DNA from 2 places in the Klenkia sp. AC732 genome. Region 1 is predicted to be linked to the other one. Evidence: riboswitches for the same ligand, from Rfam matches in the RefSeq annotation. Region 1 holds a riboswitch; the other holds the start of a gene.
The links. A riboswitch is a leader RNA that binds a small molecule or an ion and turns the genes downstream of it on or off. The one in region 1 is predicted to bind thiamine pyrophosphate.
Positions count from the first base shown of each region.

Region 2: another riboswitch for thiamine pyrophosphate. It lies ahead of AC0IVP_RS13295 (ECF transporter S component); the one in region 1 lies ahead of thiM (hydroxyethylthiazole kinase).

Region 1 is NZ_CEEDOS010000010.1:14,198-18,612, reverse strand. It holds gene AC0IVP_RS06485 (flotillin family protein) at 1-431, opposite strand, end outside; gene AC0IVP_RS06480 (hypothetical protein) at 428-991, opposite strand; TPP riboswitch at 1,117-1,212, shown strand; gene thiM (hydroxyethylthiazole kinase) at 1,195-2,010, shown strand; gene thiE (thiamine phosphate synthase) at 2,007-2,657, shown strand; gene thiD (bifunctional hydroxymethylpyrimidine kinase/phosphomethylpyrimidine kinase) at 2,654-3,502, shown strand; gene AC0IVP_RS06460 (TenA family protein) at 3,499-4,155, shown strand; gene AC0IVP_RS06455 (DNA polymerase IV) at 4,157-4,415, opposite strand, start outside.
Region 2 is NZ_CEEDOS010000025.1:6,188-10,602, forward strand. It holds gene AC0IVP_RS13290 (GGDEF domain-containing protein) at 69-1,148, shown strand; TPP riboswitch at 1,181-1,285, shown strand; gene AC0IVP_RS13295 (ECF transporter S component) at 1,285-1,899, shown strand; gene AC0IVP_RS13300 (ABC transporter ATP-binding protein) at 1,967-3,370, shown strand; gene AC0IVP_RS13305 (energy-coupling factor transporter transmembrane component T family protein) at 3,367-4,128, shown strand; gene AC0IVP_RS13310 (winged helix-turn-helix domain-containing protein) at 4,159-4,415, opposite strand, start outside.

The sequences.
Region 1 (4,415 bases):
CGCAGCGCACCGGCGAGCACCTCGGAGGTGAAGGTGTCGATGCCGCCCTGCTGGTTCAGGAAGCGCTGGGCGGCGGCCCGGATCGAGGACTCGTTGCCCCCGACCTTGACGATCGCCACGCCCTCCAGGTCGCACTTGACGCCCTGCTTGCTCACCGCGCCGCGGATGCCGACCGGGATGCGCCGGCTGGACAGGTCGATGGAGTGCAGCTTCTGGACCACCGGCAGCACGAAGACGCTGGCGCCCATGACGACCTTCTGGCCCGACATGTCCCGGCTGACGGCGCCGTCGGCGGCGGTGACGGAGCGGCCCTGCCGTCCGGTGACCAGGAAGGCCTGGTTGGGACCGGCCACCTTGATCCGGGACAGCACCAGCAGGACGAGCAGGACCACCAGCACGGCGATGCCGCCGATGGCGTAGAGCAGGGTCACGAAGGTCCTCCACGGAGCTCGGGAGCAGGGGGGTGCGGGTTCTCGGGTGCGGTCGAGACGACCTCCACCGAGGTCGGCGACGGGGTGTCGACGACGTACACGGGCGTGCCGGCGGGCAGCGTGACGTCGCTGCGCGCCGCGTACTTGAGGTGCTGCCCGGCCACGGTCAGCCGGACCTCGCCGTAGCCACCGGCGGGCACGGTGGAGACCACCACGCCCTGGCTGCCCAGCAGGTGGCCGGCGGTGAGCGTGGGTTCGGTGGGCATGTCGCGCAGGCCCGCGGACAGCTTGACCGCGCCGGCGGCGAGGGGGAGCGCGACGACCAGACCGGCCACCAGGCACAGCAGCACGGTGACGACGCCGGGCAGCCGGGGGAGCAGCGCGGACGCCGCGGCGCCGCCGAAGCCGACGCCGCCCAGGCCGGCGGCCAGCGCGGGGACGGAGAACGGGCCGTCGACGTCGCCGCCGAACTCACCGATCTCCCCGACCACCAGGGACAGCACGAGGACGACGATCCCCAGCCCGCCCACGGCCAGGAACGTCACTGCGATCGGGTCCAACCGTGCCCCTTCCCGTGTGTGGTCCCCCCACCCTCACAGCCCGGTCCCGGTCGATCAAGCACGGGACCGTCTCGGTGGACGGACCTCACCCCTGTGGACGACGTCGGGCACGCCCTGCCAGGATCGGTGTCGACACGGGGTGTCCCGACCGCGGGACTGAGAGCACACCCGTCGAACCTGCTCCAGCTGACACTGGCGAAGGGATGTCGACCCTGATGGACGCTGCCGACCTGCGGGCTGCCCGCACCGCGCTGACCGACTCCGCACCACTCGTGCACTGCCTGACCAACACCGTCGTCCAGATGATCACCGCGAACGCGCTGCTGGCGGTGGGCGCCGCGCCGGCGATGGTGGACGCCCCCGAGGAGGCGGCCGGGTTCGCCGCCGTCGCCTCGGCGTTGCTGGTCAACGTGGGCACCGTCAACGCCCGGACGGCGGAGGCGATGCGGCTGGCCGCCCGGTCCGCCGGGGACGCCGGCACCCCGTGGGTGCTGGACCCGGTGGCGGTGGGCGGGCTGCCGTTCCGCACCGGACTGGCCGCCGAGCTGGTGCAGCTGCGCCCGGCCGTGGTCCGGGGCAACGCCTCGGAGGTGCTCGCCCTGGCCGGTGCGGGCGCCGGTGGGCGCGGCGTGGACAGCACCCACAGCACCGACGACGCACTGGAGGCCGCGGCCGACCTGGCCCGGCGGACCGGCGGCGTGGTCGCGGTCAGCGGGGAGGTCGACGTCGTCACCGACGGCACCACGACGGTCCGGGTCGGCGGCGGGCACGTGCTGCTGACCCGCACCACCGGCGCCGGCTGCGCCCTCGGCGCGCTCACCGCGGCCTACGTCGCGGCGACCGGCTCCCCGCTGCTGGGCGCGGTGGCCGCGCACGCGCACGTCGCGGTGGCCGCCGAGCGGGCCGCGGCCACCGCCGCCGGGCCCGGCAGCTTCGCGATCGCCTGGCTGGACGCCCTGGACGCCGTCGGCCCCGACGACCTCGCCGCCGCTGACCTCGCCGCCGCCGACCTCCGATGAGGTTCGACCCCACCCTCTACCTGGTCACGGACACCGCGTTGTGCGCCCCCCGGTCGGTGCCCGAGGTGGTCGCCGCCGCGGCCGCCGGTGGGGTGACCGCCGTCCAGGTGCGGGACAAGACGGCCTCGCGCCGGGAGCTGCTGGAGCTGACCCGGGCCGTGCGGGCGGCGCTGACCGACCGGCCCGACGTCGCGGTGGTGGTCGACGACGCGGTCGACGTCGCCCTGCTGGCCGGCGCGGACGGCGTGCACCTGGGCCAGGACGACCTGCCGGTCACCGAGGTGCGGGCGCTGGCCCCGCACCTGCACCTGGGCCTGTCGATCGGCTCGGCCGCGGACCTCGACGCCGCCCTCGTGCTGCCCGCCGGCACGGTGGACCTGGTCGGGCTGTCCCCGCTGTGGTCCACCCCGACCAAGCCCGACGCCGGTCCCGAGCTGGGCCTGGACGGCGTGCGGGAGCTGGCCGCCCGGGCACGGACCGCCGGGATCGCCGCGGTGGCGATCGGCGGCATCCACGCCGACCGGGTCGCCGAGGTGTCTGCGACCGGGGTCGACGGGGTGTGCGTGGTGTCCGACGTCTGCGCCGCGGCCGACCCCCGGGCCGCCGCCGCGCAGCTGCGCCGGGCGCTGACCGGGGTGCCGGCGTGAGCGCCCGGGTGGCGTTGACCATCGCGGGCTCGGACCCCAGTGGTGGTGCCGGCATCCAGGCCGACCTGGCCACCTTCGCCGGGCGCACCACCTACGGCACCGCGGTGCTGACCGCGCTCACCGCGCAGAACACCCACGGCGTCACCGGCGTGCACCCGGTACCGGCGCCGTTCGTCAGCCAGCAGCTGGAGACCCTGCTCGACGACGTCACCGTGCACGCCGCCAAGACCGGGATGCTCGGCTCGGCGGCCGTGGTGCACGCCGTCGTCGACGTGCTCACCCGGCGGTCGGTCGGCCCGCTGGTCGTCGACCCGGTGATGGTCGCGACCAGCGGGGACCAGCTGATCGACGACGACGCCGTGGACGCCGTCCGGACGGCACTGCTGCCCATCGCCGACCTGGTGACGCCGAACGTGCCGGAGGCGGCCCGGTTGTTGCACGTGGAACCGGCCCGCACCGTGGCCGACCTCCGCGAGCAGGCCGTCGCCCTGCTCGCGCTCGGCCCCGGTGCGGTGTTGGTCAAGGGCGGGCACCTGGCCCACGAGCTGGGGGAGAGCGTCGACGTCCTCGCCGTGCGGGAGCCGGACGGGTCGACGTCGGTGCACCTGAGCCGCCGTCCCCTGGTGGACACCGCGAACACCCACGGCACCGGCTGCACGCTGTCCGCGGCCCTGGCGGCCGAGGCCACGACGGCCGGGTCCGCCGGCACCAGCCCGGACTGGCCGTCCGCGGTCGAGGCAGCCCGGGACGTGCTGCAGGCCGCCCTGCTGCACGCCGACCGGCTGGGCGTCGGCTCGGGCAACGGCCCGGTGTCGCACGGCGCGTACTCCCAGGGGGAGCTGTGAGCTTCTCCGACGACGCCTGGACCCGCACCGCCGTCGTCCGGGCGGAGATCGAGGCACTGGAGTTCCTCGCCGAGCTCGCCGACGGCACGCTGGACGCCGGTGCGTTCCGGCAGTACCTGGAGCAGGACGCGCTCTACCTGGCCGGCTACGCCCGGGCGCTGGCCCTGCTGGCCGCCCGGGCACCGGACGCTGCGGCCACCTCGTTCTGGGCCCGGTCCGCGCACGGCGCCGGGGTGGTGGAGGGCGCGCTGCACACCGACCTGCTGGAGGTCCTCGGCGGTGCCGAGCGCACCACCGAGCCCAGCCCGTCGTGCCTGGCCTACGTGTCCTACCTGGTCGCCACCTGCGCGACGGAGCCCTACGCGGTGGGCTGCGCGGCGGTGCTGCCCTGCTTCTGGGTCTACGCCGACACCGGCGTCCGGCTGGCCGCCACCGCCCGGGCCACGCCCGACCACCCCTACGCCCGGTGGGTCGCCGCCTACGACGACCCGGCGTTCCAGGAGTCGACCCGGCAGGCCCGCACCCTCACCGACACCGCCGCCCGGGACGCCACGCCCGCGCAGGTCGAGGCCATGCACCGGGCCTTCGCCGTCGCCACCCGGTACGAGCTGGGGTTCTGGCGGTCGGCGCACCAGCGGGAGGGCTGGGGCTGAGTCACCGCCAGTCGGGCGGGTCCGCGGGGGTCAGGTCCGGGTCGTCCCCCGCGAAGGTGCGCACCCGGCCCGGCCCCGTGTTCGGGCCCTCGAAGCGGACGGTCACCCGGTTCAGCCCTGCACCCCACACCCAGCCGGTGCCGTGCTCGGTGTGCGCGACGTCCTGGCCGGGGTGCCAGACCCGCAGCGCCGGGCCGGGGGTGGGGTCGGCCGGCACCGTCTCGTCGTCCTGCGGCTCGTCGGTGACGGCGACCGGTTCC
Region 2 (4,415 bases), on a different contig from region 1:
CGGACCCGGGTCCGGTGGCCGATGGGGAACCGACCGGTCCCCCCGCACACCACCGACGGAGCCCTCCCGTGCCGCACCCGACGCCCCCTGGCCGGCCCGACGCCGGCCGCACCCGGGTCCTCGCGGCCCTGGTGGGCGCGTCGGCAGCGATCGGGCTGCTCGCCCTGCTGGACCCGACGACGCTGCGCCCCGGCGCCTGGACGGCGGTCTTCCTCGCCGTCCTCGGGGCGGCGGCACTGACCGCCCTGGCCCTGCTCACCGTCGGCCGTGACTGGTCCGACGCCGTGCTGGGTCTGCTCGTCTGCTGCCTGATGGGGCTGGTGCTCCTCTCGGTGCTGGCCAACCAGAGCCGCGCCGGCGGGATGCTGAACGTCGTCCTGCTGTTGCCCAACGCCGTCTACGCGGCCGTGTACCTGTCCCGGGCGGCGAGCCGGGCGGCCATGGTGACGCTGACCGCCTGCACCGGGGCGGCCATGGGCGCCATCACCAGCGACCCGCTGCAGTGGCTGACGCTGGTCGCCCTGCCGCTGCTGGCCTTCCTGGGGACCACGGAGGTCGTCCTGCGGCTGCGCCACCGACTGGGCAGCGCCCTCGAGGCGCTCCACCGGCAGACCGTGACCGACCCGCTCACCGGCCTGCTCAACCGGCGCGCCCTGCAGGACCGGGTCGCCGCCACCGCCGGCGGCACGCCGGGCACCACCACGGTGGCCGTCCTGGACATCGACCGCTTCAAGACCGTCAACGACACCCTCGGCCACGCCGCCGGGGACGAGCTGCTCCGGCGGTTCGCGGCCGGGCTGGCCGCCGAGACCCGGGACGAGGACGTCGTGGTCCGGCTGGGCGGCGAGGAGTTCCTCGTCCTGTCCACGACCCCGGCCGACCGGGCCGGCGCCTACGCGGAGACGCTCCGGGTGCGGGCCGCGGAGTGGATGGCCGACTGGTCGGCCACCGTCAGCATCGGCGTCGTCACCCTCGCCGGACCCCCGCCCGACGGGCTGGTCGGTGCCGAGCTCGAAGCCGCGGTACAGGCGGCCGACGCCTGCCTCTACGCCGCCAAGCGTGGCGGGCGCGACCGCGTCGTCCTCGCGGAATGGCCACGGGAGCGCCCTGCCGGGGCCGACGCCGTCCGGGCCGGCGTGTCCGGCTGAGCCGGCGTGCGTAGTCTCTGCGGCACAACAGAACACACCGACAGGGGAGCGCCAGGAGGCGCTGAGAGTGCGGGAGACCGCAGACCCTCGAACCTGAACCGGGTCATGCCGGCGTAGGGAGTCTGGAGAGAGCACCATGACCGCTGAGGTCACCCGTCCGACCGCTGCCACCGAGGCCGCGCCGCGCCGCTCCTGGCGCACCGTCGACATCGTCACGACCGCCGTGCTGGGCGTCGCGTTCGGTGTCGTCTTCATCCTGTGGAACCTGCTCAACTCGACCGTGGGCAGCGCGTTCTCCTTCTTCCCGCCCGTGCAGGGCCTGATGAACGGCGTCTACCTGCTGCCCGGCCTGGTCGCCGGCCTGCTGGTGCGCAAGCCCGGCGCGGCCACCTTCGCCTCCACGCTGGCCGCCGCGGTCAGCCTGCTCGCCTCGCCCTACGGCGGGATCATCGTGGTGTACGGCCTGGTCCAGGGCCTGGGCGCCGAGTTGGGCTTCGCCCTCACCCGCTACCGCACCTTCGGCTGGGGCACCGCGGTGCTGGCCGCGGTCACGGCGGGGCTCTCGACCTCGGTGCTGGACAACTCGCTCTACTACGCCGACCTGGGCTTCTGGGCCTACCAGCTGCCCTACACCGTGCTGACCGTGATCAGCAGCGTGCTGATCGCCGGGGTGCTCGGGCTGCTGCTGGTCCGGGCCCTGGCCCGCACCGGCGCGCTGAGCTCCTTCGCCTCCGGGCGCAGCCGCGTCTGAGCACGGCCCGGTCGCGGTCCGGGCACGGGGCCTGGCGGTCCGGCACGCCTCCCGGCTCGCCTGGGCGCTGACCGGCGTCGACCTGGACGTCGCCCCCGGCGAGCGGGTGCTGGTCACCGGCCGCTCCGGGGCCGGCAAGTCCACGCTGTTCGCCGTCCTGGCCGGGCTGCTGGACCCCGAGGCCGCCGAGGTCACCGGTGAGCTCACCGTCGACGACCGCTCCCCCGCCGACGCCCGCGACCGGTTGGGCCTGCTGCTGCAGGACCCCGACAGCCAGCTGGTGATGACCCGCGCCGGGGACGACGTCGCCTTCGGCCTGGAGAACGCCGGGCTGCCGGCCGCGCTCATCTGGCCGCGGGTCGACGAGGCGCTGGCCACCGTGGGCTGGCGGTACGGCCGGGAGCGCCCCACCCAGGCGCTGTCCGGCGGGGAGAAGCAGCGGCTGGTGCTGGCCGGCGCGCTGGCCCGCCGTCCCGGGCTGCTGCTGCTCGACGAGCCGACCGCCCAGCTGGACCCGGCCGGCTCCGACGTCGTCCGGACGGCGGTGGCGCGCGCCGTCGCCGACCGCCGGACGACGCTGCTCGTCATCGACCACGACGCAGCGCCCTGGCTGCCGCTGGTGGACCGGGTGGTGGAGGTGGTCGACGGCGGGCTCATCGAGCACAGTCCGGGGTGGACGCCGGCGCCCCGGACGGCGGGGCTGGACCTGTCGCGCCCGGGAGCGTGGATCAGGGTCCCTGATCAGAGTCCGTCCTCCTCGACGAGATGTGGTGAGGGAGGACGGACGTGGACCAGGGACCCTGATCCACGCTCCTCCCCCCGGCTGGCGGCAGCGGCGGCCGGTTTCACCCACCGCGGGGCGCAGCAGCCCTCGCTGGCGCCCACCGACCTGGAGCTCCCCGCGGCCGCCGTCACGGCGGTGACCGGGCCCAACGGCACCGGCAAGTCCACGCTGGCCCTGCTGCTGGCCGGGCTGCGGGCACCCTCGACCGGCCGGGTCGTCGCCTCGGCGGAGCTGGCCGCCCGCGGGGTCCGGGAGCCGCACCGGTGGCGGGCCGGGGAGCTGGTCACCCGCATCGGGACGGTCTTCCAGCAGCCCGAGCACCAGTTCCTCACCGGGCGGCTGCGCGACGAGCTGGAGCTGGGCCCGCTGCGCTCGGGCGCCGGGTCCACCGCGGCCCGGGCCCGCGCGGAGGAGCTGCTGGAGCGGCTCGGGCTGACCCCGTTCGCCGACGCCAACCCCTTCACCCTCTCCGGCGGGCAGCAGCGCCGGCTGTCGGTGGCCACCGCGCTGGCCACCGCCCCCCAGGTGCTGGTCCTGGACGAGCCGACGTTCGGCCAGGACGCAGTCACCTGGCGGGAGCTGGTCACCCTGCTGGCCGAGCAGCGCGCCGCGGGCTGCGCGGTCTGCGTCGTCACCCACGACCGGGACCTGGTCGACGTCCTCTCCGACGCCGAGCTCGCGCTGTGACGGCGTCCCTGGCGCTGGGCCCGACGCCCGACGTCCCGCTGTCCCGGGTGAACCCGGTCGCCCAGATCGTGGCCACCGTCGTCGTCAGCCTGGTGCTGCTGTCCACCCTGGACGCGGTGACGCCGGCCGTCGTCGTCGCCGCGGAGCTGTGCCTGCTCCCGGCGGCCGGGCTGACCGCGCCGCGGGTGCTGCTGCTGCGCACCTGGCCACTGCTGCTCAGCGCGCTCACGGTGGGCCTGGTCAACCTGGTGCTGGGGGACTCCGGGCCGCTCACCGCCCTGGGGATCACGCTGCGGGTGATCGGGCTGGCGCTGCCCGGGGTGCTGCTGGTGGCCTCGACCGACCCGGTCCGGCTGGCCGACGCGCTGATCGTGCACTGGCGCTTCCCACCCCGGTTCGCCGTCGGGGCGCTGGCTGCGCTGCGGCTGGCCCCGCTGCTGGTCACCGAGTTCGAGACCGTGCGGCTGGCCCGCCGCACCCGCGGCGTCGAGACCGGCCGCAACCCCGTCGCCCAGGCCCGGGCGTTCGCCGGGGTCGCCTTCACGCTGCTCATCGGCGCGGTCCGGCGGGCGGGACGCCTGGCCACCGCGATGGACGCCCGCGGCTTCGACTCCGGCGTCCCGCGCACCAACGCCCGGGGTTCGGTGCTGCACACCCGGGACGCGCTCTTCGTCGCGGGCGCGGTGCTGGTCGGGGCGGTCGCCGTCACGACCAGCGTGCTGACCGGGGCCTTCGACCCGCTGTTCGTCGGCGGCTGATCCGACCGCCCCCGGCCCGCCGGGGACGGGTCAGGACCGGGAGAGGGTGTCCGGGTAGGGCTGCAGGTACTGGGCCACCAGGTAGGTGCGGCGGTCGGCGCCGTCGTCGGCACCCCGGGTCCGGTCCGACCACCGGGCCAGGACGGCGTCCACCTCGCGCGCCAGCTCCTCGGCCTCCGCCTTGGTCAGCCGCATCGTGACGTTGGTGATCGACACGGTGGTCGCGTCGTCGGTGCGCCGGGCGTGGGCGGCGTCGACGACGGCGTGCCCCCAGGCGGTGGACTGCC